DNA from 3 places in the Anoxybacillus eryuanensis genome. Region 2 is predicted to be linked to each of the others. Evidence: predicted binding sites of a transcription regulator. Region 2 holds the regulator's gene; each other region holds the start of a gene.
The links. Region 2 encodes Rex, which represses fermentation and respiration genes when NADH is low (regulators of the CRP and FNR family bind a similar motif). Its sites were predicted from a motif close to TTGTGAAATATTTCACAA; they were not measured.
Positions count from the first base shown of each region.

Region 1: the regulator Rex is predicted to act here: its motif matches at 7,301-7,318, upstream of HNQ84_RS06350 (cytochrome c oxidase subunit 2A).
Region 3: the regulator Rex is predicted to act here: its motif matches at 4,288-4,305, upstream of hcp (hydroxylamine reductase).

Region 1 covers NZ_JBPODS010000004.1:3,043-13,069, forward strand. Annotated here, with positions in the region: gene HNQ84_RS06320 (putative bifunctional diguanylate cyclase/phosphodiesterase) at 1-37, shown strand, start outside; gene HNQ84_RS06325 (THUMP domain-containing class I SAM-dependent RNA methyltransferase) at 44-1,195, shown strand; gene HNQ84_RS06330 (ATP-dependent DNA helicase) at 1,295-3,223, shown strand; gene HNQ84_RS06335 (carboxypeptidase M32) at 3,278-4,792, shown strand; gene HNQ84_RS06340 (b(o/a)3-type cytochrome-c oxidase subunit 1) at 4,817-6,466, opposite strand; gene HNQ84_RS06345 (cytochrome c oxidase subunit II) at 6,463-6,936, opposite strand; gene HNQ84_RS06350 (cytochrome c oxidase subunit 2A) at 6,956-7,105, opposite strand; gene HNQ84_RS06355 (chemotaxis protein CheX) at 7,371-7,826, opposite strand; gene HNQ84_RS06360 (type III polyketide synthase) at 8,087-9,151, shown strand; gene HNQ84_RS06365 (isoprenylcysteine carboxyl methyltransferase family protein) at 9,148-9,654, shown strand; gene HNQ84_RS06370 (dynamin family protein) at 9,729-10,027, shown strand, end outside.
Region 2 covers NZ_JBPODS010000021.1:1,737-11,763, forward strand. Annotated here, with positions in the region: gene rimI (ribosomal protein S18-alanine N-acetyltransferase) at 1-222, shown strand, start outside; gene tsaD (tRNA (adenosine(37)-N6)-threonylcarbamoyltransferase complex transferase subunit TsaD) at 219-1,232, shown strand; gene HNQ84_RS13825 (ABC-F family ATP-binding cassette domain-containing protein) at 1,528-3,423, opposite strand; gene HNQ84_RS13830 (redox-sensing transcriptional repressor Rex) at 3,651-4,286, shown strand; gene HNQ84_RS13835 (YdiK family protein) at 4,296-4,469, opposite strand; gene HNQ84_RS13840 (CPBP family intramembrane glutamic endopeptidase) at 4,466-5,203, opposite strand; gene groES (co-chaperone GroES) at 5,429-5,713, shown strand; gene groL (chaperonin GroEL) at 5,784-7,400, shown strand; gene HNQ84_RS13855 (DUF6944 family repetitive protein) at 7,420-7,947, opposite strand; purine riboswitch at 8,076-8,177, shown strand; gene guaA (glutamine-hydrolyzing GMP synthase) at 8,272-9,792, shown strand; purine riboswitch at 9,876-9,977, shown strand.
Region 3 covers NZ_JBPODS010000002.1:2,305-12,331, reverse strand. Annotated here, with positions in the region: gene HNQ84_RS02485 (nitrous oxide reductase accessory protein NosL) at 1-210, shown strand, start outside; gene HNQ84_RS02480 (ABC transporter permease) at 207-1,016, shown strand; gene HNQ84_RS02475 (ABC transporter ATP-binding protein) at 1,009-1,710, shown strand; gene HNQ84_RS02470 (histidine phosphatase family protein) at 1,761-2,387, shown strand; gene HNQ84_RS02465 (thermonuclease family protein) at 2,384-2,911, shown strand; gene hcp (hydroxylamine reductase) at 2,941-4,230, opposite strand; TPP riboswitch at 4,394-4,509, shown strand; gene thiM (hydroxyethylthiazole kinase) at 4,569-5,360, shown strand; gene thiE (thiamine phosphate synthase) at 5,361-6,014, shown strand; gene HNQ84_RS02445 (enoyl-CoA hydratase) at 6,103-6,864, shown strand; gene HNQ84_RS02440 (PP2C family protein-serine/threonine phosphatase) at 6,962-8,098, shown strand; gene HNQ84_RS02435 (STAS domain-containing protein) at 8,121-8,414, opposite strand; gene HNQ84_RS02430 (ATP-binding protein) at 8,407-8,802, opposite strand; gene HNQ84_RS02425 (hypothetical protein) at 8,780-9,109, opposite strand; gene HNQ84_RS02420 (protoglobin domain-containing protein) at 9,133-10,027, opposite strand, start outside.

The sequences.
Region 1 (10,027 bases), on a different contig from region 2:
TATTCAAGAATGGAATGAATATATCAATGAAAGGTGAATGAATATGGGGCAGATAACGTTAATTGCAACTGCAGCAATGGGGCTTGAGTCCATTGTTGCAGATGAAATCCGGGCGCTCGGATATGACTGTCAGGTGGACAATGGAAAAGTGACGTTTGTTGCAGATGAGCGGGCGATTTGTCGTACGAATTTATGGCTTCGCACAGCCGATCGGGTGAAAGTGAAGGTGGGGGAATTTCGTGCAACGACGTTTGAAGAGTTATTTGAACAAACAAAAGCGTTGCCATGGGCACAGTTTTTACCTATGGACGCCCAATTTCCTGTTGTTGGGAAGTCGGTTAAATCAAAATTGTTTAGTGTATCCGATTGTCAAGCGATCGTAAAAAAAGCGATTGTTGAACATTTAAAACAACATTATGGTATTTCATGGTTCGAGGAAACAGGTGCCCAATTTCGTATTGAAGTCGCTTTACATAAAGATATCGCTACATTAACAATCGATACGAGTGGTGCTGGGTTACATAAAAGGGGATATCGTATCAAGCAAGGAGAAGCACCATTAAAAGAAACATTAGCGGCAGCGCTCGTTCAGTTAACGAATTGGAATCCGGATCGTCCATTTGTTGACCCATTTTGTGGATCGGGAACGATTGCGATTGAAGCGGCGCTGATTGGCCAAAATATTGCACCAGGATTTAACCGCGATTTTGTATCTGAACAATGGGGTTGGATTCCATCTCGATTTTGGGATGAAGCAAGGGAAGAGGCGGAAGATTTAGCGCACTACGATCAACCGCTACATATCGTCGGCTTTGATATTGATCATCGTATGGTAGATATCGCGAAAACAAACGCACAAGAAGCAGGACTAGCTGATTTAATTACGTTTAAACAAATGCAGGTGAAAGATTTTCGAACGAAAGACGAGTATGGCGTCATCGTCGGGAACCCTCCTTATAGTGAGCGGTTAGGGGAGAAAGAAGAAGTGGAACAGCTGTATCGAGAGATGGGAAAAACATTCGCAGCTTTAGATACGTGGTCGATTTATATTTTAACATCCCATCGTCACTTTGAGCAGTTGTACGGAAAACAAGCAACGAAGCGTCGCAAATTGTTTAACGGTTTCATTGAAACGCAATATTATCAATTTTGGGGACCTCGTCCACCGCGCTCATATGAAAAGCTGTCTCATTGACAGCTTCTTTTTCTTTTCAACTTCATTGACTTCTTTCTTTTTTTGGTCGATAATTAATGTTTGTGTACTTCGTTAAAATTAATGGAGGGGCTAAAAAATATGAGCAAATATCCGTTTGTATTAAGTAAAAATGAAAATTTTTTTGATAAATTAAACGAATGGATTGGGGACGTGTTTTACGATATTTTACCTGAAGCAGGGTTTGAATTACGTGATGAGCAAATTTTTATGGCATTTCAGCTTGAGCGAGCATTTAAAGAGAAAAAAGTGATGTTTGCAGAAGCAGGGGTAGGTACGGGAAAAACGATTGTATATTTACTTTATGCCATTTGTTATGCACGATATATCGGAAAACCTGCCATTATTGCTTGTGCAGATGAAACGCTAATTGAACAACTTGTGAAAAAAGAAGGAGATATTGCTAAAATTTCGCGTGTTTTAAACATAAACATCGATGTCCGCTTAGCGAAGTCACCAGACCAATATTTATGTTTAAACAAATTGGACGATATATTAATGACCGAAGAGGAAGAATTGTACGAGCAAATTTTTGACGAATTGCCGCCATTTGTTCATGATCATGCTCCGCTCCAAACGTTTTACCATTACGGCGATCGAAAAGATTATGCTCATTTAAGCGACGAGCAATGGTCAAAAATTGCTTGGGATCCGTTTCAAGACTGTTTATCATGTGAAAAGCGTCATCGTTGTGGTCAAACGTTATCGCGCGATTATTATCGCAAAGCAACGGATCTGATTATTTGTTCTCACGATTTTTATATGGAACATATTTGGACGTATGAAGCACGAAAACGTGAAGGACAGTTACCACTGTTACCAGAAGCGAGTTGTGTCATTTTTGATGAAGGACATTTATTGGAGTTTGCTGCTCAAAAAGCGTTAACATATCGTATGAAAGAAACGACATTAGAAACGTTGCTTTCTCGGTTATTAGAAAATGATATTCGCGAACAATTAGCTTATTTAATCGAGGATACATTAGAACTCAGTGCACGATTTTTTGATGAATTGATGAATCATGCTAAAGCGGTACCGGGATCTAATCGTCAAGAAATAACATTTACTGCGTCCCTTTTACAACTGGCAAAAACGCTACGAACGAAAGTAGAACAAATTGGAGACGAACTCGTATTTGAGAGTGAAACGTATACGATTGACCATTATCAATTGAAAGTTGTTGATGAATATTTAGACCAAATTCATCATTCGTTATATTTATTCATTCATAATCGTGATGCCATTACATGGCTTGAGTCGTCACTCGATGGAAACACGCTTGTCATTATGCCGAGAACGGTGCAAGAAGTGTTGCGCGAAAAAGTGTTTTCTAAACATATTCCATTTATTTTTTCATCTGCCACATTATCGAATGAAAAATCATTTGATTATATGGCAAAAAGTCTTGGCATCGACGAATATTTATCATTTCATGTTGATTCTCCATTTGACTATGATGAACAAATGACGATTGATATGCCAATATTTGAGAATAACGAACGCATATTTGAAGAGAAATATGCGTACGCCATCGAAAAAATACGTGAGACAAATGGGCGTGCGCTTGTATTGTTCCCAACACGCGAACAATTGAATGAATTTAAAGCTCGAGCGCAACAAGAAGAAGGACTCACTTTTTTATTTGAAGGCGATCAAGAAATTAGCGAACTCGTTTCGCGCTTTCAAAACGAAGAAGAAACGATTTTATGTGCCCAACATTTATGGGAAGGATTAGACATTCCAGGTCCGTCACTAAGCAACGTCATCATTTGGGCACTCCCTTATCCACCGAATGATCCCGTTTTTCAGGCAAAGCGAAAACAAACGGACAATCCGTTTTGGGAAGTGGACGTTCCGTATATGGTTTTACGATTGCGACAGGGGGTAGGGCGCCTCATTCGTCAACGAGACGATCGAGGAATTGTATGTATTTTTGTGACAGATGATGAGCCAATGCAAGTGATTGAAACGATCAAACGTGTATTACCGACAGATGTACAGCAAAAATAAAGGAATATTTGTAAATATTGTAGAATAACGATACAACGGAATGGAGGGAAGAAGATGAAGAAAAATATTCAGGCTGTTGAAAAGCAATTTTTGCAGTACGTCAAAAAAATGATGGCGTACAAAGAAGCTATTTCGCTTATGTATTGGGATTTGCGTACAGGTGCTCCCAGAAAAGGGGTTGATCAACGCTCAGAAGTGATCGGAATGTTATCACAAGATGTATTCCATATGTCGACCTCAGAGCAAATGGCCGCATATATTGCGGAACTTTCAGCGAAGTCCGTACAGGAACAATTGTCACCGGTCACCCGTTGTACGTTAGTAGAATGTCAGAAAGAGTACGAACGAAATAAAAAAATTCCTGCTGATGAGTATAAACAATATGTTATTTTACAGTCCAAAGCGGAAAGTGTATGGGAAGAAGCGAAAGCGAAATCTGACTTTTCCCTTTTTGAACCGTACTTAGAGCAGCTTGTCGATTTTACAAAACGTTTTATCACATACTGGGGGACAAATGGACACCCATATAATACGTTATTAGATTTGTACGAACCAGGTGTGACTGTTGATTTGCTAGACAGCGTGTTTTCAAAATTACGCGATCATATTGTTCCGCTCGTTCAACAAATTAGCGAGTCGCAACATAAGCCGGAGACAAGCTTTTTATTCCAGCCGTTTCCGAAAGAAAAGCAACGAGCATTTAGTTTAGCGCTTTTAAAAGAATTAGGTTACGATTTTGATGCAGGGCGGCTCGATGAAACCACACATCCTTTTGCGATAACGTTAAATGAAGGAGATGTCCGAATTACAACGAAATATGACGAAAACGATTTTCGGACGGCTATATTTGGTACGATTCACGAATGTGGTCACGCTCTTTATGAACAGAACATATCTAAAGAATGGGCAGGTACACCGCTTTACGATGGTACGTCAATGGGCATTCATGAATCCCAATCGCTGTTTTATGAAAATTTTATTGCACGTCATTATTCGTTTTGGAAGCGACATTATAGCTTATTGCAACAATATGCTCCGCATTTTGCTGATGTTTCATTGGATGATTTTTATCGTGCAATTAACGAGTCAAAACCGTCTCTTATTCGCATTGAAGCGGATGAATTGACGTATCCATTACATATTATTATTCGATATGAAATGGAAAAAGCATTGTTTGATGGCGCGGTTGAAGTGAGAGATTTGCCACACATTTGGAATGAAAAATACGAGGCGTATTTAGGCATTCGTCCAGAGCGTGATGCAGAAGGAATTCTTCAAGATGTACATTGGGCCGGGGGAAGTTTTGGTTATTTTCCATCGTATGCCCTTGGATATATGTATGCAGCACAGTTTAAATATGCAATGGAAAAACAATTGTTGGACTTTGATAAGTTGATTGAAAATGGAGAATTCGTGCATATTCGAGAGTGGCTTACAAAACATATTCACCAATATGGAAAGACGAAAAAGCCGCTTGACATTTTACATGAAGTAACTGGAGAAGGGTTAAACCCGACCTACTTGATTCGCTACTTGGAAGAAAAATATAAACATATTTATCGATTATAAAAACCGGGCAAATGCCCGGTTTTTTTACCAAAGTTTAAATCCTTTTGAGCCAGGAGGTGCATTTTGGATCATATCGATAAATGGAACCGTATATGCGATCAAAATGAGTACAACAGCAATACCGATCCATAATGTCCAGTTTTCAAATACGAGCGGTGTACGTTCAGCCTGTTCAGCAACTTCTGCAACAGGGAACTCTGTTTCACCTTTTGGAGCGAAAAATGCTAAGTTCGTAACGATAATGAGTACAAGAATAATACCGATGAACAAGATTGTTCCGCCAACTGCTTGAGCGATTTGATAAGGAACCCACTCTAGAGCTTGTGGTGCATCGCCGTATGTTGAAAATGCTGAACGGCGTGGGGCGCCAAGCAACCCAGCAAAGTGCATTGCACTAGACATAAAAATCATACCAATCGACCAAACGATCGTTTGAATGATCGCTAAACGGTTCATCGCTTTTGTCATCACACGTCCCGTTAAATGTGGGATAAGCCAATAAGCTGCACCAAAGAATGTTAATACAACAGTTGTTGCTAATGTTAAATGGAAGTGACCCGTTACCCAAATCGTATTATGAACAACTTGGTTTAATTGGTGTGATGCGTTGACAAGACCACCGGCACCAGCAGGGATAAAGAACAACATACCGATAAACGGTGCAAAGAAACGAGCATCACCCCAAGGGAGCTTACGTAACCATCCAAATAATCCTGTTGCTCCTTTAGAACGACCGTACATCTCAAACGTTGCAAACATCGAGAACGCTGTCATTAATGATGGAATAACAACCATAAACGTTAAGACAACTTGCAAGTACTTCCAAGCTGGATCGATTCCAGGTTCCACAAGTTGATGGTGGAAACCGACAGGGATTGAGAAAATTAAGAATAAAATGAATGACATGCGTGCAAGGGAATCAGAGAACATTTTTCCGCCAATAATTTTCGGAATAATTGCATACCAAATCATATATGCCGGTAATAACCAGAAATATACGAGCGGGTGGCCGAAATACCAGAATAATGTTCGGCTTACAAGTACGTTAATACGGTCAACGTAACCTAATGACCAAGGAATAAGTTGGAATAATACAGTTGCAGCTACACCTAGCGAGCAAATAAGCCATAACACCATGTTAACAACAGACATGAACGTAAGCAACGGACTTACTTGACCAGGATGAGCTTTTTTCCATTTAGCATAGTGAGCAAACATCGCAAATCCGCTCACCCAGCTACCGACGACAACAAGTGTTAAACCAATATAAAAGCCTGCATGTGCTTGTAGCGGTGCATAAAATGTATATAAAACAGAAGCTTCACCAATTAAAATGTAAAAGGCAGTAATCGCTGTGCCGATTGTCATGAGCCAAAAACCGACCCATCCCCAAAATCGTACGCGATCAGAAAGCGTTCCGGCCGTACGACTGACAGCTGCAAATTGGAAACCAATGATAAAAAATGTAGTTAAAACAAGTCCGAGTAATACACCGTGAGTTGTCAAAATCGTATAATAGCTAATGCCTGCTGGCAATTCAAATTTTCCAGAGCGCACAAGCACCTGTAATAGACCGGCAAGTCCTCCTAACGCAAGTGCAACGAAAGCGACATAAATATGAGCCATTGCTAATTTGCCATCACGTGCATCTACTTTCCAAGTTTCGTTCATCATTGTTCAACCACCTTCACTTTCGCCGTCATTAAGTGGTGACCGGCACCGCAATATTCGTTACATAAAATTACATACTCACCGACTTTATCGAATGTTTGTGTATAACTACTTACATAACCAGGTTCAACCATCATATTTACGTTTGTTCCCGCCATTTCAAATCCGTGAATGACGTCTTTTGTTGCTACGTTAATCGTTACTTTCGCCCCTTTTGGGATTTCTACTTGATTTGGTGTATACGCAAATGCAGAAGCAACGATATTTAGTTGATATTCGTTATCTCCCGTTTTTACAAGTCCTGGTTTATCAAAAGGTGGTGTTTGATCGACTTTTTCTGGATCGATCGTTGTTAAACAGCTTGGTGGCTGTGTTCCTTGTGCGAATGCACCAACCCCTAAGACAGCTAAAAATACGAATAATGAACCTATGCCGAAAAACAGCCAAATTTTTTCATATTTATGCATGTGCATAACGCCCTGTCTCCTTTCTCTATAAACGATTCAAAAACAAGAAATATACGCTTACCCACGTGAAAATGAGGAAAAATCCCAAAAACAAAACAGAAGCGAGCGTTCCTTTTAATGGAGGTTCTTTCTCTACTTTTGTTTTTGGTGTGTTTGTGTTTAATTGAGTTTTCATTTGCGCTCCTCCTTTCCTTAATAAACCTTAATTAGAAATGTATACACTTACATCATACAAAACAATTTGCGAAATGAAACGTTTTCCTAGTACATTTCACAAATTGTTCATTCGTTACTTTACCATCATCATAACCGTAAAAATAAGGAGTAGCTGTGACTTTTGTCACATGAATTTTGTGAGGTTGTGAAAAAAATGTGAAATATTTAGAAAAAGATGGTTAAAAAATAAAAAGAAGCTCACAAACGCAAGCTTCTCTTCGTCCTCATTCGTTATCAATTGTTAGAATAAGCTGTAATTCCCCCTTGCTTTCAAAGTGAATGGGCACACGAAATGCTTTATCAAAACCATAAATTTTTGTTTGACCAACGAGAACAGTAGGAGGAGTAATATCGATTGTAATTCCGTTTTGAGATACGATCGTCGCTAAGTTTCCTGCAATCATATTACCAAGTTCACCAGTAAACGATTCGAGCATTTCACCCTCTAAAGGCATACCGAACATCGTTTCTCCGATACTTCCAAACATCGTTTCATGCCCTTCAATCATAAGACGTCCGCGTAAGTCTCCGGTCATTCCAATCAATACACTAATGGACGTTTGGGTGAAAGGCTGTGTAAATAATGAAGGTTTGTCAATTGTCATCGTTAGTGGGATGACAGAACGAATCGACTCGATCGTTCCATTTAAAATCGTTGTAATTTTTTCACCTAAAGCCATAAAACGACCCCCTTTTTTTCTTCATCATAACAAATTTTTCACTTCAATTACATCACTTTTCGACGAATCCAGACAAAGAAAACATAAAAAACATAGTGACGAAACAATAAATTGCGTTATAATGAAAGTGCACAACAACATACCTCCTTTCAAAACGTCGAAAGCTTTCCTCCTATTGTCGTGAGGAAAGCTTTTTTACTTAATATGTATAAAATTTCTTTATCAGAAAAATATTATCAATAATGAAAGGAGGGAAATGTATGCCGAGCATCATTGCAGTGGAATTAGCTGAACTTCCTTATCGCGTTTCGCAAAAAGAAGTGATGAATGCCATAAAACGTATGTTTCAACATCGTTACGAACATATTGACCGTCTATTATGCATTTTTGAACACGACCATATTCAGTCAAGAACGTTTGTACAACCACTAGATTGGTATATGACAGAGCACTCATTTGCTGAAAAAAACGCACTGTATATTGAACATGCCGTTCGATATGGGAAAGAGGCAATCGAACGTTGTTTACAGAGCGCCAATATTCATTTTGAAGATATTGAAGCCATCTTTTATATTTCGACAACTGGGATTGCTACACCGAGCATTGAGGCGAGAATAATGAACGAGCTACCTTTTTCGATACATACGAAACGCATTCCTATATGGGGACTTGGATGTGCAGGGGGAGCAGCCGGCATTGCTCGCGCGGCAGATTATTGTCGGGCATATCCAAAAGCGAAAGTGCTTGTCCTTTCGATAGAATTTTGCAGCCTAACCTTCCAACTTGACGATGTGTCAAAAAGCAATCTTATTGGCACATCACTATTTGCTGATGGAGTAGGTTGTGCGTGTGTTGTAGGAGATGATGTGCAGTTGCGAAGTATAGCTCCACAGGTGATCGATATGCAATCGATGTTTATGCGTAACATGGAAGATGTCATGGGGTGGGATATAAAAGATAAAGGGTTTTACGTTGTGTTTTCTAGGCATATTCCGACTATTATTCGTCAATCGATTGGTGGAATGGTAGAATTGTTTTTACGGAAAAATGGGTTTGACGTTTCGCAAATTGAACATTTTGTTGTACATCCAGGTGGTAAAAAAGTGCTTGATGCTTATCAAGATAGTTTACATATAGATGAAAATAAGTTAACTTACGCGATTCATGTTTTACGGGAGTACGGAAATATGTCGTCTGTGACTGTGCTTGCTGTTTTACGGCGTTTTTTACAACAGTCTATCACTCAACAACATGGCTTAATGATGGCGATGGGGCCTGGATTTAGCTGTGAGCTTTTATTGTTAAAATGGGGAGAAAAATCATGAAATGGAGCGTGTTTTTCTTTTTAATTGTTCAGCGATTTGTTGAGTTGTACTGGGCAAAAAGAAATGAACGATGGATGAAGAAGAGAGGAGCAAAAGAATTTGGACAACATCATTATAAATATATCGTTTGTATGCATAGTTTATTTTTTGTTTCGCTTTTGCTGGAAGGGAGGAAGAAACGCGAACCGACTTTATGGTCATTTTTGTTTAACATATTTATCATTTTACAACTGTTTCGCTTTTGGATCATCGCTTCACTTGGACGGTGTTGGAATACGAAAATTATTGTATTGCCAAATACAGAACGGATACAGAAAGGGCCGTATCGATGGTTTCGACATCCCAATTATTTTGTTGTTGTCCTTGAATTTATTATTATTCCCCTTATGTTTCAAGCATATTGGACGGCTTTCATATTTACAGTATGGAACGCGCACCTTTTATCGATCCGTATTCGTGTGGAGGAACAGGCGCTACGTTTATTAAAATCCCCTCATAAGTAGGGGAATTTTTATGTATTTTTTTTGTGAACTACAGTAAAATGAAGGTAGATTTTTTAAAAGGGGTATGGGGAAAAATGCAAAAAACACAAACAGAACCGTTGCAACAATGGATATACCGCTTAATTGCACTTCATGATCAATTTGTTGAGATAGGCGACACAGTGCAAGCTAAAAAAACAAAACAATTAATTAAAAAAGCGTATGATGGGGAGTTTACGATTGCTTTTTGTGGTCATTTTTCTGCTGGAAAGTCCAGTTTAATTAACGAATTGATTGGGGCTCCGCTTTTACCATCTAGTCCAATTCCAACGAGTGCAAATCTTGTCAAAGTAAAAGCGGGGAAACCGTATGCGCGCGTATATTATAAAGCTAG
Region 2 (10,027 bases):
TTGCCGGAGTTTCGAGGCAAAAAGTTAGGAGAAGCACTGATGAAACAGGCGATGGAGTTGGCAAGAAAAGAAGGAGCGCAAACAATGACTTTAGAAGTGAGAGTATCGAATATCGTTGCACAATCATTGTATCGGAAACTTGGTTTTTTAAATGGGGGCATTCGTAAACGGTACTACTCGGATAATCAAGAAGATGCATTAGTCATGTGGGTGAAATTATGAATAAAAAGGATATATTTGTACTTGGAATTGAAACAAGTTGCGATGAAACGGCTGCAGCCATTGTGAAAAACGGACGCGAAATTGTAGCTAACGTTGTCGCTTCACAAATGGAAAGTCACCAACGATTTGGAGGAGTCGTTCCTGAAATTGCCTCACGTCATCATGTTGAACAAATGACGCTCGTGTTAGAAGAAACGATGAAACAGGCAAATATGGATATGAGCCAAATGGATGCTATTGCGGTGACAGAAGGTCCTGGGTTAGTAGGTGCTCTATTAATTGGCGTAAATGCGGCAAAAGCATTAGCTTTTGCACACAGCATTCCTCTTGTTAATGTGCATCATATCGCAGGGCATATTTATGCGAATCAGCTTGTGCAAGAAATGAAATTTCCACTTTTAGCCCTTGTTGTATCAGGAGGTCATACGGAACTCGTTTACATGAAGGAGCATGGTGTATTTGAAGTGATTGGCGAGACGCGCGATGATGCGGCAGGGGAAGCGTATGACAAAGTTGCCCGAGCGTTACAACTACCTTATCCAGGGGGACCTCACATTGATCGCTTAGCGAAACAGGGAAAACCAACTATTGATTTACCGCGCGCATGGCTTGAAGAAGGTTCATATGATTTTAGTTTTAGCGGATTAAAATCAGCGGTTATTAATGCGTTGCACAATGCAAAACAGCGTGGAGAGACGATTCGTCCTGAAGATATGGCGGCAAGTTTTCAGGCAAGTGTTGTTGAGGTGTTAGTTGAAAAAACAATTCAAGCAGCCACGCATTACGACGTGAAACAAATATTGCTAGCTGGCGGTGTGGCAGCAAATGAAGGACTGCGTACGCAATTACAAAAACAAATGAAGCAGCTGCCTGAAGTCGAGTTAGTTATCCCGCCGTTGTCGCTTTGCACAGATAATGCGGCGATGATTGCGGCAGCGGGAACGGTACTATTTCAACAAGGAAAGCGAGCGACAATGGCGTTAAATGCCAGCCCAAGTTTACTGTTATAGCAAGAGGGTGCCCTAAAAGTAACCGGGCACCCTTTCTTATAATCGTATAAATTTCCTTGAAGAAAAACCGAACCTTTTTTGTGGATTATTTTATCCACATATATGTGAATAATGTGGAAAACGTTGATTATATGTTATTTTATCATAACGAGTTAACCACAATGATATATGTGGATTTTTTGATTTTCTTGTGGATAATGTGGAAAAGTAGGTGAATAACTTATATTTAGGTGTTTTTTCTGTGGATATATTTGTGTAAAAAATGAGCTAGTCCACAAATGGGGCTAGCTCATTATTATTGTTGTAAAAGTTCCCATTGCTCAAATAGTTCGTCGAATTTTTTCTTTAGTTCTTCGATCTTTGCTTGAGTATCCCGAGCTTTTTCATAGTCATTGTAACAGGAAGGATCATATAATTGTTGTTCATATGCAGCAATTTGTTGCTCCAGTTGCTCCATTTCCAGCTCTAGTTGTTCTAGTTTTCGTTTTCGCTGTCGTTCAAGCTTTTTTCGCTCTTTTTCTTCTTCGTATGAACGCTTTGGTGAAGATCGTTCTTCTGTTATCGTCTTTTCATTGAGTTGTCCAAGTTCAAGCAACTCTGCTTTTTTTGCCACATAATAATCGTAGTCTCCCAAATATTCCACAAGTCCATCTGTGGATAACTCATATATTTTGGTTGCGATCCTGTTAATAAAATAACGGTCATGAGAGACGAATATAATGGTCCCAGGATATTCAATGAGTGCTTGTTCTAGCACTTCTTTGCTATCTAAATCCAAATGGTTTGTGGGTTCATCTAAAACTAATACGTTCGCTTTTTTCATCATTAGCTTAGCGAGAGCGAGCCGCGCTTTTTCTCCACCGCTTAACGTCTGAACAGGCTTCAATACGTCGTCACCAGAAAATAAAAAGTTTCCGAGAATGGTCCGAATTTCTTTCTCTGTTTTTAATCGATCTTCATCCCACAGCTCGTCGATAACGCGTTTATTAGACGTTAACTCGGCTTGTTCTTGATCATAATAACCGATTTGTACGTTTGTTCCGTAACGCAGCTCCCCTTGTTTTATAGGAAGTCGTTTGACGATCGTTTTTAGAAGAGTCGATTTTCCAATGCCGTTCGGTCCAATCAGTGCAATACTATCCCCGCGAGTGATGCGAAATGAAAGATTTTTTGCGATGATGTGATCGTAACCGATCGCTAAATTGTTGGCTGTTAGCACATCATTTCCGCTTGGCCGTTCGATTTCGAAACGAAATGATGCCGATTTCTCATCACCAAGCGGCTTTTCGATGATGTTCATTTTTTCTAGTTGCTTTCTACGGCTTTGTGCCCGCTTTGTTGTTGAGGCGCGAGCGATATTTCGTTGAATAAAATCTTTTAATTTTGTGATTTCCTCTTGTTGTTTTTCGTACAATTTCAGTTGTTGTTCAAATTGCTCCGCCCGTTGATGTAAGTAGCTTGTATAGTTGCCGACATATTTTTTTATTTTTGTGCGCGACAATTCGTACACTTGTGTGACGATTTGATCAAGAAAATAGCGGTCGTGCGAGACGATGAGAATGGCTCCTGTATAGTTTTTTAAATACTGTTCAAGCCATTGTAATGTTTCCATATCTAAATGGTTCGTTGGTTCGTCTAAAATAAGTAAATTTGGCTTAGTCAGAAGTAGTTTTCCTAGCGCTAGTCTCGTCCGCTGTCCGCCGCTTAATGTTGATACTTTTGTTGTATAATCGTACTGGGAAAAGCGAAGGCCATGAAGAACAGAACGAATATCTGCTTCATATTGATAACCGCCTTTTTCCTTAAATTCCGTTTGTAAACGATCATATTGCTCTAATAGTCTTTCGTAGTCAGCATTATGCAAGCTCATTTGTTGTTCTAGTTCACGCAATTGCTTTTCCATTTGTTGAAGCGGGGCAAAAACATCGAGCATTTCGTCCCAAATAGAGCGATGAGCTTGCAAACCTGTATATTGATCTAAATAGCCGATTGTCACATGTTTCGGCTTTATAATTTCACCTGTATCGTATGACAATTGGCCAGCAATGATTTTTAATAATGTTGATTTTCCTGCGCCGTTTCTCCCAACTAGAGCAATGCGATCTTTTTCTTGTATTTCAAGTTTTATGTCTGATAAAACTTGTTCAGCTCCATATGATTTGGATAGTTGGTTTATTTGTAAAATGATCATCATTTCTCACCTCAATCTTCTTTTGATAGTGTAACGCACTTTCTTCATGTTCGGCAATACTAGTGTGTGAATAACAAATTTGACAAAAATAATAATAAAGGGTACAAAGGAAAGACAGAATGAAAAAAATAGTGTATAGTTTAAAAGTGGAGAGAACTTTTTCGATGTATAGGAGAGAAAAATGAAAGCGCTAACTATTTGTGAAAGGAAATGTGGGGGATTGACTCGTGAACAATGAACAACCAAAAATTCCGCAGGCGACCGCAAAGCGACTACCGTTGTATTATCGTTTTTTGAAAAACTTGCATGCATCAGGAAAGCAGCGTGTATCTTCAGCGGAGTTAAGTGAAGCTGTAAAAGTCGATTCAGCAACGATTCGCCGTGATTTTTCATACTTTGGTGCGCTTGGAAAAAAAGGATACGGATATAATGTGAATTATTTGCTGTCGTTTTTCCGTAAAACGTTAGATCAAGATGAAACGACAGAAGTCGCGTTATTTGGAGTCGGTAATTTAGGGACGGCATTTTTGAACTACAATTTTAGCAAAAACAATAATACGAAAATTGTGATGGCGTTCGATGTAGATCCAGATAAAGTCGGAACAGAAGTCGGAGGAGTTCCAGTTTATCATTTAAATGAATTGGAAGAAAAACTCGGTGGAATTACGGTAGCGATTTTAACTGTTCCTGCTCAGGTTGCTCAGCCGATTACTGACCGACTTGTTCAAAAAGGCATTAAAGGAATTTTAAACTTTACGCCTGCTCGTCTGCATGTGCCAGAGCACATTCGTGTTCATCATATTGATTTAGCGGTCGAATTGCAATCACTCGTTTACTTTTTAAAACATTACGGAAATGAGTAAACCTCCCGTTTATGAGCGGGAGGTTTTTTTCAATAAAGAGCGAATCGCTGTTCCAAAATCAAATGTTGCAATTAGGATGAATAACATCGTCGTTACATCCCAAATACCATCATCGGCACTATCCACAGCAAAATAAGTAAATAAAATTCCCATTAGAAAATAAAACAACGGTTCGGATTTCATGAAAACAGCCTCCAAATCACGAATTGCATTTGTTCTGCTTCGCGCATCATTTTTTCAATTTCTTCAGCGAATAATGTTTGAATGGCGACGACAAAGGTGTTCATGAGCACATGGGCCACAATGGGTACGAGAATACGTTTTGTTTTGACATATAAGAACGCAAATACAAATCCCATTGTTGCATAAAGAAGCAAATGCTCGAATTCTAAATGAACAACAGCAAATAAAAGTGAACTGACAAGGGCTGATAAAAGAAAGTTATATTTTTCATACAACGTCCCAAAAATAATTTTTCGAAAGATGATTTCTTCTAAGATTGGTCCAACGATCGAAGTGACAAGCATAAGTGCTGGTGTGAGCTTTACCATTTCGACGATGCGTCGTGTGTTTTCGGATCCCATTTCGACACCAAAGAGGTGTACTTCGATGTTTGCTGCAATGCCTTGAGCGAAAAGAGCGAGCAAAAACCCCCCAATTGCCCAAAAGATCGACGTTCCAATTGATGCTTGATGGCGATCGTACGAATACTTCATATCTTCTTTCATGAAATAAAGAACGAAAAAAAGAGCAATCGAAAAACTAATAACAGCCCAGTAACCAGAGGCGATCGAAAAAGCTACTTCTTTATTTGATGCGTTAATAAATCCGCTATGTGCGAGCAAAGGAACGCCAACTAAACTGGATAGTTGCATAGCAATGTATGTAATGATGACAAACCAATATTGCTTTTTCACATGTTCAACCCCTTTTTGCAAAATGAGTACTTTTTCATTTTACCATATTTTTTGTATGAATTTCGAAAGGAAAGACATAATGAAAAAGGGAAACATTTAGTGAAAAATTTTTAACTTCCTACTTGCAAAATTGAAAAAAGTTCATTAATATAATAAGTGTGTTAGCACTCAATAATAACGAGTGCTAATAACGGTACGAAAATCTAATTAAGGAGGTCGTTTGCCGTGTTGAAGCCACTAGGTGATCGCATTGTCATTGAATTAATCCAAACTGAAGAGAAAACAGCGAGCGGAATTGTTTTACCAGACACAGCGAAAGAAAAACCACAAGAAGGAAAAGTTGTTGCGGTTGGTTCAGGCCGTGTTCTTGACAATGGTGAGCGTGTAGCTCCAGAAGTGAGCGTTGGTGACCGCATCATCTTCTCAAAATATGCGGGTACAGAAGTGAAATATGATGGAAAAGAGTACTTAATCTTACGTGAAAGCGACATTTTAGCTGTGATTGGTTAATCGTTCGCCTGATAACATATAAAGCATACAAAAATACTTAACAAAAATGATTATCAAGGGGGTAAGATGTATGGCAAAAGAAATTAAATTCAGCGAAGAAGCTCGTCGTGCGATGTTACGCGGTGTAGATAAATTAGCTGACGCAGTAAAAGTCACATTAGGTCCAAAAGGTCGTAACGTTGTATTAGAGAAAAAGTTCGGTTCTCCATTAATTACAAATGACGGTGTAACGATTGCAAAAGAAATTGAATTAGAAGATCCGTTTGAAAATATGGGTGCGAAGCTTGTTGCGGAAGTAGCAAGCAAAACAAACGATGTTGCTGGTGACGGTACAACAACAGCGACTGTATTAGCACAAGCGATGATTCGTGAAGGTTTGAAAAACGTAACAGCTGGTGCAAACCCAATGGGCATTCGCAAAGGTATTGAAAAAGCTGTTGCTGTTGCGGTAGAAGAATTAAAAGCGATCTCTAAACCAATCGAAGGTAAAGATTCTATCGCTCAAGTTGCAGCAATTTCTGCGGCTGACGAAGAAGTTGGTCAATTAATCGCAGAAGCAATGGAGCGTGTTGGTAAAGATGGTGTCATTACATTAGAAGAGTCTAAAGGCTTCACAACAGAATTAGATGTTGTGGAAGGTATGCAATTTGACCGTGGTTATGTATCTCCATACATGATTACAGACTCTGATAAAATGGAAGCTGTATTAGACAATCCATACATCTTAATTACAGATAAAAAAGTTTCAAGCATTCAAGAACTTCTTCCTGTGTTAGAGCAAGTTGTTCAACAAGGTAAGCCGTTATTAATCATTGCTGAAGATGTAGAAGGCGAAGCGCTTGCAACATTAGTTGTGAACAAACTCCGTGGTACATTCACAGCTGTTGCAGTTAAAGCGCCTGGCTTCGGTGATCGTCGTAAAGCAATGCTTCAAGATATCGCGATTTTAACAGGCGGTGAAGTGATCACAGAAGAGTTAGGTCGCGAATTGAAATCAACAACAATTGCTTCACTTGGTCGTGCGGCGAAAGTTGTTGTAACGAAAGAACATACAACAATTGTTGGCGGCGCTGGTCGCGCAGAAGACATTCAAGCACGCATCAATCAAATCCGTGCTCAATTAGAAGAAACTACTTCTGAGTTTGATCGTGAAAAATTACAAGAACGTTTAGCAAAATTAGCTGGCGGTGTTGCGGTAATCAAAGTTGGTGCTGCAACAGAAACAGAGTTGAAAGAGCGCAAATTACGCATTGAAGACGCATTGAATGCAACACGTGCGGCAGTTGAAGAAGGTATCGTTGCCGGCGGTGGTACTGCGTTAGTGAACGTGTACAATAAAGTTGCAGCAATTGAAGCGGAAGGCGACGAAGCAACTGGTGTGAAAATCGTTCTTCGTGCAATCGAGGAGCCAGTTCGTCAAATCGCACAAAACGCTGGCTTAGAGGGCTCTGTCATCGTGGAGCGTTTAAAAACAGAAAAGCCTGGCATTGGTTTCAACGCAGCAACTGGAGAATGGGTTGACATGATCGAAGCGGGTATCGTTGACCCAACAAAAGTTACTCGTTCCGCGCTTCAAAACGCAGCATCTGTTGCCGCCATGTTCTTAACAACAGAGGCAGTAGTTGCTGACAAACCAGAAGAAAACAAAAATACACCAGGCATGCCTGACATGGGCGGCATGATGTAATACAAAAACTACCCCTGTTTCAACGGGGTAGTTTTTCTTTTAACTGACTTAAAAAACAAAGAACAGAGCCGACAGCTTGAATCCATGCTCCAGCGATACTGATCGATTGTCCTTCTTCTTTATTTCCTCGTTCCGCGTATATGCCACCAATGGCTTGTAGAGCATTGCCAATGGCTTGTAGTAAATTTCCAATTGGAGTTAATACAGATGGTTGCCTATCCTCCCAATTATCTGCAAATGAAATGAGTCCGCCTAATGATTGTAACCAATTTCCTGTAATCTCCTGTTGACTTCCCTCTTTGTTTAATAGCCCAGCAACAACGGTTACGTTACCGATAGCTTGAATTTGATTTCCATATATACCTAATGTATCAGGGATCTCAGCATCTGCCTCTAAAGCGTTTCCCGTCGCTTGCAATACGTTTCCCCATAAATCAAGAGCAAACTGTTTCCTATTACTGAAAAAAGGAGTGCTTCCAACGGCCGAAGTAACAGTACCTACAGCTTGGGTAAATGAACCGATAAGTGCTTTCGTTTGAAGATCCATAGCTATTCTCCTGCGATCCATTTCGTTTATAAATTATATGCACATGAGATAGTATTGTTAATTGTTAGAAAATTTAATAAAAACGAAGGTATCTTGACCGATGAGGAATGAAGTTGGTAGAATGAATTAAAATTTAAGATGCTTACCTTCGTATATCCTCGATAATATGGTTCGAGAGTCTCTACCGGGACACCGTAAATGACCCGACTACGAAGGCAGTGTTCTATATTGCTAGAATTCTGCCTTCGTTTTTTTATGCGAGGGTATGAATGCTAGCTTTTTTATTATATGTAGATGGGGTGATTTCGTTTGAGTCAGCAGGAAATGATCGTCGTTTTAGATTTTGGTAGCCAGTATAATCAGTTAATTACGCGCCGTATTCGTGAATTTGGTGTGTACAGCGAGCTACATCCACATACGATTACAGCAGAGCAAATTCAACAAATGAATGTAAAAGGCATTGTTTTTTCGGGTGGTCCAAATAGTGTATATGACGAACAAGCATTGACGTGCGATCCAGCACTTTTTCAGTTAGGCATTCCGATTTTAGGTATTTGTTACGGCATGCAGCTAATGACGCATCATTTAGGTGGGAAAGTTGAAAAAGCGACTCATCGGGAATATGGGAAAGCAACGATTACGGTACAACGTGCGTCGCAACTGTTTGGTGACTTACCGACAGAGCAAATTGTTTGGATGAGTCATGGCGACTTAGTGACAAAAACGCCAGAAGGGTTTATCGTTGATGCGACAAGCCCATCTTGTCCGATTGCCGCGATGAGCGATGAAACGAGAAAGTTTTATGCCGTTCAGTTTCACCCAGAAGTGCGCCACTCAGTATATGGAAATGAATTGTTAAAACGATTCGTGTTTCACATTTGTAAGTGTAAAGGCGATTGGACGATGGGAAGCTTTATTGAGCACGAAGTTCGTAAAATTCGTGAACTTGTCGGCGATAAAAAAGTGCTTTGTGCTTTAAGTGGTGGTGTTGATTCGTCGGTAGCAGCTGTTCTCGTTCATCGTGCGATTGGCGATCAGTTAACGTGCATTTTTGTTGACCACGGTTTGCTTCGCAAGGGGGAAGCAGAAAGTGTCATGAAAACGTTCCGTGAAGGTTTCCATATGAACGTCATTAAAGTGGATGCAAAAGAACGGTTTTTAAATAAATTAAAAGGTGTAAGTGATCCAGAGCAAAAACGAAAAATTATCGGAAATGAGTTCATTTACGTTTTTGACGATGAAGCAGCAAAGCTTGACGGCATCGAATTTTTAGTACAAGGTACGCTTTATACTGACATTATTGAAAGCGGCACTGCAACGGCTCAAACGATTAAATCGCATCATAATGTTGGCGGCTTACCTGAAGATATGAAGTTTAAGTTAATTGAACCTTTGAATACGCTTTTTAAAGATGAAGTGCGTGCACTCGGTACAGAGTTAGGTATTCCAGACGAGATTGTATGGCGTCAGCCGTTTCCGGGTCCAGGACTTGGCATTCGTGTATTAGGTGAAGTGACAGAGGAGAAGTTAGAAATCGTTCGTGAATCGGATGCGATTTTGCGTGAAGAAATAAAGAGAGCAGGACTTGATCGTGACATTTGGCAATACTTCACTGTACTCCCTGACATTCGTAGCGTTGGGGTGATGGGAGATGCTCGCACGTATGATTATACGGTCGGCATCCGTGCTGTAACGTCGATTGATGGGATGACAGCGGACTGGGCACGTATTCCTTGGGATGTACTGGAAGTCATTTCAACACGTATTGTAAACGAAGTGCCTCATGTTAATCGCGTTGTTTACGATATTACAAGCAAGCCACCGGCAACGATTGAATGGGAATAAAAAACGAACGAAAAATTAAAATATATAAAAAATGTTCGTTTTTTATATTGACTGTGCTCTTTTTGGTTGGTAGAATGTATGTGTAAAGTAAATAGAGGATACATCGTATAATCTCGAGAATATGGCTCGGGAGTCTCTACCAAGCTACCGTAAATAGCTTGACTACGATGTGTAATGTGGGGGAGAGGAATCTGCTTGGTTCCTCTCTATGTTCTGTGCATTATGCATCATAGTC
Region 3 (10,027 bases), on a different contig from region 2:
AAATACGTTCGTGATGTAACAAACGGGAAGTGGATTGAACTTGAGCAAGCTGTTTACGTATACAATCCAAATTATTGGACGCCGATGAATTATGGGGTCGTTTCATTTGCAAACGAAAAACACGCCAAAGAGTACATGGCACAAGAAGGAAAAGGAGAGATATGGACGTATGAGCAACTAAAAAAACATCGGTGGGGATTTGAACGATGAATACAGCGATAAAGTACCAATGGATGATGATGATTCGTAGCAAATGGCTCATCACTTTTGCTGTTTTGTTTGCTGTTCTATCATCAACTGTGATCGCCAGTAGCGGACACGAGGCAGCAGGAGTATTCACACGTTCGACGGCAGCTTTATTAAATTTGTCCCTTTTACTTGTTCCGCTCGTTGCTCTATTAGCAGGTAGTTTGTTTATTGCAGGGGAAAAAGAAGACGGCCGATTGGCGCTCATATTAACGTATCCGATCTCTACCCGTTCTTTAACAGTTGGTTTATATGTGGGAAGTTGTATATCATTATGGACAGTAGTTGCACTCGGGTATGGAAGTGCAAGCGTCGCTCTTTTTGCAACAGGAGGGACGTGGTCGGCGTTTGTTTTTCTTTCGTTTGTACTAACCATTGTATTAACGAGTATTTTTTTAGCAATTGCTTTATTCGTTGGACTTGTTTCCTCTAATCGTTTACAAGCCCTCGGTGTCAGTTTATTTATTTGGGCGTTTTTCGTTTTATTTTATGAATTTATCGTATTATTTTTGTTATCAATCGTTCCAAAGCAATGGACCATTTTCTTATTTACCCTATCCATTATATTTAATCCGGTTGAACTCATGCGCATTTGGACTGTAGCCGCTTTGAAAAGTAGCGCAATATTTGGACCACAACTATATGAATGGTCAAAATGGGTAGAAAGTGCAAGTGGGCATTTTACATTTATTGTAATATCGTGTGTATGGGTAATTGTGCCATTGTTTTTAGTGAATGTATGGTTGAAACGAGGGAAGCGACATGCTTGAAGTGAAACAATTGACGAAAATATATAACGAGCAAAATAAAGTCGAAAACATTTCTTTTTCTGTTCAGAAGGGACAATGTTTAGCGTTATGCGGTGGTAACGGCGCAGGAAAAAGCACGATTATTAAAATGTTAATCGGACAGCTCTCTCCAACGAAAGGGAACATATATATAAACGGACAACCGATTCAAAACAACGACAAACAATGGTTTTCGTTTATGCCCGATCATTTGCAATTCCCTCCCTTGTTTACAGGTTACGAAGTGTTATCTCTATTTGGACGATGGCAAGGGGCTAATGAGGAGCGCATTAAACAATGTTTAGCACTCGTTGGATTGGAAAACGATCAACATAAACAAGTAAAGACATATTCAAAAGGAATGCAACAACGGCTCGCGTTTGCGCAAGCGCTTTTAGCGGACGCCCCATTGCTTATTTTGGATGAGCCAACAAACGGTTTAGATCCGTATTGGGTATGGGAATTTAAACGGCTTATTCGTTCTGAAAAAGAAAAAGGAAGAGCGATCATTTTTTCCACGCATATGCTGTCAATTGTTGAAGAAATTGCAGATACTGTCGCGTTTATTCATCAAGGACAAATGCTCATATACGATTCAGTTTCTACACTTTGTCAAGACGGAAAGTCGTTAGAGTCGATATTTTTTGCACAAATTTCACAACATATGTCATACTGAAAAAGTAAGCGAATATAGCTTGCTTTTTTCATTTCGAGGAGGATTGAGAGATGTTAAAGTTATACGTCATTCGTCATGCAGAAACAGAGTGGAACGTACAACAAAGAATGCAAGGATGGAAGGACTCTCCTTTAACTGAAACAGGAAGAAAACATGCAGCACTTTTACAGGAACGCTTACGTACTGTCCCGTTTACTGCTGCGTATTGTAGTCCAAGTGATCGGACAAAAGAAACGGCGCAAATTGTGTTAGGGCAACGTCATGTGCCAATATATTTTGATGAACGACTACGTGAAATTTACTTAGGTCATTGGGAAGGAAAAACAATTGCAGAAATTGCCCAAGTAGACGAGCAAAATCATTATCATTTTTATCATAACCCAGATGCATACAAGCCGATCATTGGCGAGACGTTTCTTGATGTGCAACGTCGAGCTGTCGCTGCCATTCAGCATATTGCCCATACTCATTCAGAAGGTCATATTCTTGTCGTTACACACGGTATGGTGATTCGTACGCTTCTTGTATATTGGAAACAGCAAACGCTCGCACAGTTATGGGAAAATAGCCGTGTATACGGTACGAGTGTGACCATCGTTTCGTTTGAAGGAGGAAAGTGGAATATAGAATGTGAGTCAGATATTTCACATCTTGAAAGTGAGATGACACATTTATGAGAAAATGGCTTATTTTATTTACAATCATCTTTTTGATTAGCGGTTGTGTACAGCAAAATAAAGGAACGACGTTTGTTACGACAGTACAATATGTTGTTGATGGGGATACAATCAAAATAAAAAAAGATGGGGAGATTGTAACCGTTCGTCTATTAAATATCGACACGCCAGAAACGTATCGTGAAAAACAGGCGTATGGTGAAGAAGCAAAGCAATTTGCTAAAGATGTCCTTCTTCACAAAAAAGTGACGGTCGAATTAAGTGCAAAAGAAAAACCGTATGATCGCTACGGTCGATTGCTTGCGTACATATGGTTGGAGGATGGAACTTTGTATCAAGAAAAAATTGTACAAGAAGGGCTGGCACGTGTTGCTTATGTGTTTGAGCCGGATACAAAATATGCAAAAAAATTGTATAAAGCACAAGAGGAAGCAAAAAAAGCGAAAAAGCGCATTTGGAGTGTGGATGGATACGTAACAGAAAAAGGATTTGATATGAGCGTATGGCTTGATAAAGCTTCATGAATATAAAAGGGCTGAATGAAACAGCCCTTTTAATGTGCTAGCATCGCTTGCATATCTTCTTCCACATTGCCAATGAGCTTGAGGCCAAACATATCTTGCAATACGCGCAACACACCTTCAGAAATAAAGTGTGGTGCTTTTGGTCCAATCCGAATATCTTGAATGCCTAAACTAAACAATCCGAGTAAAATGGCAACCGCTTTTTGTTCAAACCATGAAAGAACGATGCTGACAGGTAGTTCATTTACCTCACAGCCAAACGCTTCTGCAAGTGCCATCGCAATTTTGACAGTCGAAATCGAGTTATTGCATTGTCCTAAGTCAATATATCGCGGAATGTTTGTGCCAGGAACGACACCATAATCTACATCGTTGAAGCGGAATTTTCCGCAAGATGTCGTTAAAATAACTGTGTTTTTCGGTAAAGACGTCGCTAATGAACGATAATATTCGCCGCCTTTTCCAGGCGCGTCACAGCCTGCAATGACGAAAAAGCGTTGAATTTTCCCTTCCTTTACAGCTTGAATAATTTCTGGTGCAATTTGAATGACTGTTTCGTGATGGAAACCAGTAACTAATGTTTCATCTGATTCGATATTTGCTTCTGGAAGTTGTAACGCTTTCTCAATCAACGGTGTGAAATCATCATTCTCGATTTTTTGTACATGTTCTAATCCGGCTACATCGTATGAAAACATGCGGTCAGCATACGAGCCTTTAATCGGCATCACACAGTTTGTTGTCGCTAAAATGGCGCCAGGGAATTTTTCAAATAAACGACGTTGGTCGTACCATGCTTTTCCGACGTTTCCTTTTAAATGTTTATATTTTTTCAATTGCGGATAGCCGTGCGCAGGCAACATTTCGGAATGCGTGTAAATGTTAATTCCTTTGCCTTCTGTTTGTTTCAATAACTGTTCAAGTGCAAATAAGTTATGTCCTGTAACGAGAATACATTTTCCTTCAATTTTATTTTGTGTTACGCGAACAGGTTGAGGAATGCCAAGGCGTTCTGTATGTGCCCGATCGAGCAGTTCCATGACACGAATAGCAGCTTTTCCGACTTTCATCGCCATATCTAAATGTTCTTGAACGTTAAAGTTGGAGTTTGTTAGTGTCATATACAACGCTTCATGCGTTGTTGTGTCAACAAATGGATCTGTATATCCGAGTTGATGAGCATGCGTGCGATATGCAGCAATTCCTTTTAGCGCAAATACAATCGTATCTTGTAAGCTTGCAATCGTTTCATCTTTTCCGCAAACACCGACGACTGTGCATCCCCCTGTTGGCGTTTGTTCGCATTGATGACAAAACATGATAACCCCTCCTTTTCTTATTAACACTTTAACAATAGGGGAAAATCACCGTAGCGTAAGTGATGTATATCACACATCTATATAAAAATGTGAACGAAAATTGACAATGTTTTATATTGAATAACGAGAAAAAATATATTAAAATGGAAGAAAATAAAATCAATCAAGCTACTAGGGGTGCCGGATGGCGATGGCTGAGAGGAAAACGCGCAATCAGTTTTCCAACCCTTTGAACCTGATCTGGTTTGTACCAGCGGAGGGAAGTAGGCTATGTTTTGTAAGTACAAACTAGTCGATTCTGTCCGACTAGTTTTTATTTTTTTAAGGGGGAATACACGATGAATGTTGGACAATGGTTAACGCGCGTCAGAGAGGAGTCGCCACTTGTACATAATATGACGAATGTTGTTGTGACAAATTTTGTTGCTAACGGTTTGCTTGCATTAGGTGCGTCTCCGGTGATGGCTTATGCAAAAGAAGAAGTAGCCGATATGGTTCGTTTAGCACGTGCTCTTGTATTAAACATTGGTACATTAAACGAAACAGATGTAGAAGCGATGGTTATTGCCGGAAAAGCGGCAAACGAAGCAAATGTTCCCGTTGTTTTCGATCCTGTCGGAGCAGGTGCGACAACATATCGTACGGAAACAGCCCAACGTATATTACGCGAAGTCAACGTTACCATTTTACGTGGAAATGCATCCGAAATCGCAAGTATTGTTGGAGAACAAGCAAGTACAAAAGGGGTAGATGCAGGAGATGTTCAAGGCGATCTCGAGCATGTAGCCAAAAAAGCAGCGCGTATGTTTCGTTGTACAGTTGTTGTGACTGGGAAAGATGATGTGGTGACAGATGGAGAAAAAGTAATGATCGTCTCAAACGGTGATGCCATGTTAACGAAGGTGACAGGAACAGGCTGTTTATTAAGCTCGGTGTTAGGTGCATTTGCTAGTGTAGGAGAAAATGTGATGATGTCATCTGTCGCTGCGCTTGCTTATTACGGTATAGCAGCTGAAAAAGCAGCGAAACATGCCAAAGCGCCAGGTAGCTTTCAAATAGCATTTTTAAATGCTTTATACGAGACGACAGCAGAAGAAGTGAATGAATACGCACACATTCGAGGGGAATAAATGATGAAACATATGTTATCGTTATATTTCGTGATGGGAAGCGTCGATTGTACGAAAAATCCGCTTGTCGTGCTTGACGAAGCGATTGAAGGCGGCATTACGATGTTTCAGTTTCGCGAAAAAGGAAAAGGAGCGCTTACAGGACTTGAAAAATATCGCTTAGCTGAGCAATTGTTTGAGCGATGCCGCGCTCGTAACATTCCGTTTATTGTGAATGATGATGTGGATTTAGCGCTTGCTTTACAAGCAGACGGTGTTCATGTCGGACAAGAGGATGAAGCGGCAGAACGAGTTCGTGATCGCATAGGGGATAAATATTTAGGGGTATCCGTTCATAACTTGACTGAAGTAAAAAAAGCGCTTGCTGCTCACGCCGATTATGTCGGGCTAGGTCCCATTTTCCCAACCGTTTCAAAAGACGATGCAAAGCAAGCATGTGGACTGACGATGATTGAACATATTCGTGCGCACGAAAAACATGTTCCACTCGTTGCGATTGGTGGAATTACAGAACAAACAGCGGAACAAGTCATCAAAGCGGGGGCAGATGGAATTGCCGTCATTTCTGCCATTTGCCGTGCTGAGCATATTTGTGAACAAACAAAACGACTATATGAGATTGTCATGCGTACAAAACAAGAAGGCGACAGGTAATGTCGTCTTTTTCTATTTTTTTTGTGCAGGATTTTACTCACATATGTCGAAAAAAACAGCGAACATACGAAAGAAGGAGATGGGAAAGATGGAACATATCGTATTGTCATATGAAGATCGAGTTGCAACAATTGAGTTGAATCGTCCAGATGCGCTGAACGCTTTAAACGAGAAAATGTTAACAGAGTTGCTACAGGCGTTAAAGGAAGTTGAAAAAAGTGAGGCAGATATTGTCATTATCCGCGGTCGTGGGAAAGGGTTTTGTGCAGGTGGCGATATTAAAACGATGTTGCAGTCAACGAATGAACATTCATTCATAGAAGTGATGGAAACGATTAAACAAATTGCAATAACGTTACATCAATTGCCGAAACTAACGATCAGTTACGTGCACGGTGCAGCTGCAGGGTTAGGATTTAGTTTAGCGCTTGCTTGTGACTATGTGATCGCAAACGAACAAGCGCGCGTTGCAATGAATTTTATCGGTATTGGCTTAGTTCCAGATGGTGGGGGGCATTTCTTTTTAAAACGAAAAATTGGTGATGTCAAATCGAAGCAAATCATATGGGAAGGAAAAGTAATGAGTGCACAAGAGGCATATGAAGTGGGACTGATTGATGAAATCGGTGATGAGCAGGCGATTCAACAGAAAGTAACGGAGTGGCTAGCAAAACCGATTCGTGCGATGATCGCAACAAAGCAGTTGTATGCTCATCTAAGCGAAGAACAGTTGTTGAACACGTTGCAAATGGAGACAGCGTATCAAGCGAAAATGCGTAAAACAAAAGACCACGAAGAAGGTATTCGCGCTTTTTTAGAAAAGCGTCGTCCGCATTTTAGCGGAAAATAAAAAATTTGAAAAACTTTCATCTTTAAGCTATCTTTTTCGGGTCTGCGATGTGTATAAATGAAATATAGAAAAAGTATAACGAAAAGGGCGGCTGAAGATGAAAGTAGTGATTATAGACGATTACGTGCCGACATTGGAAATGATGGAAGCGATGCTCGAACATATTCAAGGCATCTCCATTCATTCGTTTGAAGATGCGGACGAGGCATATGCATATATTTTATCCCAACATGTCGATGTCATTTTAATGGACATTTGTATGCCGAAAACAGATGGTATTGAATGGTGTCGGCGATTGAAACAACATGAGCAATTGCATCATATCCCTGTATTAATGGTTACAGGTTACGATGATGAACAAAAATTAGAGGAAGCGTTTGCAGCAGGGGCATTTGATTACATTCGCAAGCCGTTTACAATGGTCGAACTCGTTTCGCGTGTTCAATTGGCATATCGCCAAAAAGAAACGATGGATCAACTGAAACGAACGAATGAAGCATATGTAGAAAGTTATCGGCATATGTGGACGATGCAAAAAAAGATGAATGAAGACTTACAATTAGCCCGACTCGTTCAAGAAGGTTTACTTCCTGAACCGCTGAATAATGAACATATTCATTTTGTCGGGACGTATATTCCTTCTGCACAACTGTCTGGTGATTTATATTTTTGGCAACAAGTTCGTCCACATATGTATGCTTTTATTGTGATTGATGTCATGGGGCACGGTGTTGCATCTGCACTTGTTGCGATGTCGATTCGTTCTTTGTTACATGGATTAATGACGAAAGTGACAGACCCCCTTCTTGTTGTGCATGAATTAAATCGACATGCTTTTCAATTGTTTGGAAAGGAAACGAAATATTACTTTACAGCTTTTTACGGAACGATTGATGTAAAAAAGAAAGTCATGGAGTATGTAAACGCAGGCCATCCGCCAGCCATATTGATGACTAATCGAAAAGCGATGCTTCTTAAAGAAGGGGGCATTCCAATTGGCATTGTATCCAATGCTCCATATAAAAAAGGGACGATTTCGTTTCAACATGACACTTATCTTATGATTTACACAGACGGATTGATCGAAGTGTTAGGTGAAGAATGTGCCAGACAACTTGCTGACATGATGCAAACGGCTCATACGTTTGATGAGATGGTAAAGAACATAAATGAAAAAACGCAATATGATAAAGGAAATGACGATATTACATTCGTTTCTATTCATGTAAAATAGCAAAAAGGGGCCGAGAGCCCCTTTATTTAATGTCTACAAATTGATCAAGTTGACAGATAGATAATATATGTTTAATAGGTGCTGAAACGCCTGTCATTTCAATACGCATTCGATCTTTTAATGGATACAGCCAGCTAATCAGCAATCGAACACCAGAGCTATCAATAAATCGAACAGCAGATAAATCAATTTGTAAATGAGATGTTTCCCACGGCTGTGATTGAATCGTTTCTTCCATGACGCGTGATGTTTCAAAGTTAATATCTTGCTGAAAAGAGACAACGATTTTGTCACCATATGTTACAATGTTAATCATGTTTTTCCCCCTTTTTTCGTGCGATCATGACGACAGCACGTTTCCCTTTTTCGTCAAATGAAAAATGGGAAGCAAGCTGTTGAACGAGAAAAAGTCCCCGTCCTCCTTGACGAGTGAAATCAGGAGGAGGAGCGCTGAGTTTTTCCTCCCATTGAAAGCCGTCTCCTTCATCAATCACTTCAATGACGATCGCTTCATCTGACCAGCTGATGTGTACAGTAGCATATTTTTTTGTAGAATGTCGAATGACATTGGAAACGAGCTCCCATAATATTAATTGAATTGTATATTTTTGTATTTCGTCTAGTTGCATATGATCGTTTATTTGCTCGAGCATCGCTGAAATCATTGTGCTATAATTTGTTTCATTTAGCTGAGCTTGAATCATTGTTTTTTAATTGAATCAAAAGTTGTTTTATATAAGGATGTTTATAATCACCTTGATGCTCGAGACGATACAATTGACTCCATAAAGAGTTATATGTTGAACGAAATGAGAGCGGGATGCTCTCTCCGAACGAACGTTGCAAATGCATGAGACGAAACTTCGCATAGTTGCGTGATGGTACATCATTCGGGAGAATTCCCATATCGATGCGAATGAGCTGCTCGTTTATTTCGTGGAGCAACGTTTCCGCCATTTCGTCGATATGAGCAAACGTCCGTTGTTCGTATTTCAGCCGTGGGTGCTTCATCGTCATCTTCCTCCGTTTAACAATTACGAATTGAACTTTTCGGTCAATTCTTGATTTAAATCGTTTAATTGTTCGGCCATTTCAGCAATTTGTGAGGCAGCGGATGAAATTTCATCAAACATTTGATGAAACTGTTTAATGAGCGAAGTAAATTGATCGATTTTTTTACTTGTTGATTTTACATCAGTAACAGATTGATCGAAAATATGAATGATACTTTCATTTGCTTGTCGGAATGCTCTCGTTTCGTCGACAATTTGTTGAAACGCCTGTTCAAATTTGCGAATCGTTTGTTGAACAATGTCAATGTGATTTTGAATGTAGTCAAGCGATTGTTCCGTCTGCGTTGCAAGTTTTCGCACTTCATTTGCGACGACTGCAAACCCTTTTCCATGTTCACCCGCACGTGCAGCTTCAATGTTCGCATTCAACGATAAAATATTTGTTTGATTTGAAATGTTGCGAATCGCATTGACGATTTCTCCGATTTTTCGCGAGCTATCGGTCAGTTCGTTCGTAAGCGATTTTGTTCCTTCAATTAATGTAGCAACACTGTCTAGTTTTGTTAACGTTTGTTTTACATCTGCTTTTCCTTTTTCGACTCGTTCGCTCATTTGAACAGATTGACGTTGAATACTTGTCACTTCATTCAACATGTTTTGGACATTTTTTTGTACTTCAAAAATAGAAGCAGTTGTTTCTTCTGCACTTGAAGCAAGTGTTGTAGACGATTCTGTTAAACGATGTTGCAACTCTGCAATTTCATTTAACTTCATCATAGACGATGTATACGATTCAATATACGTTTCAATCGCAATTTGCATATCGAATGAACAAAGTTTGGTAAACGAGTGGTAAATGTTTGTTGCTTCTGTCGGAGGTAGCTCCTCCATTAATATGCGAAGCACTTCATTTTGA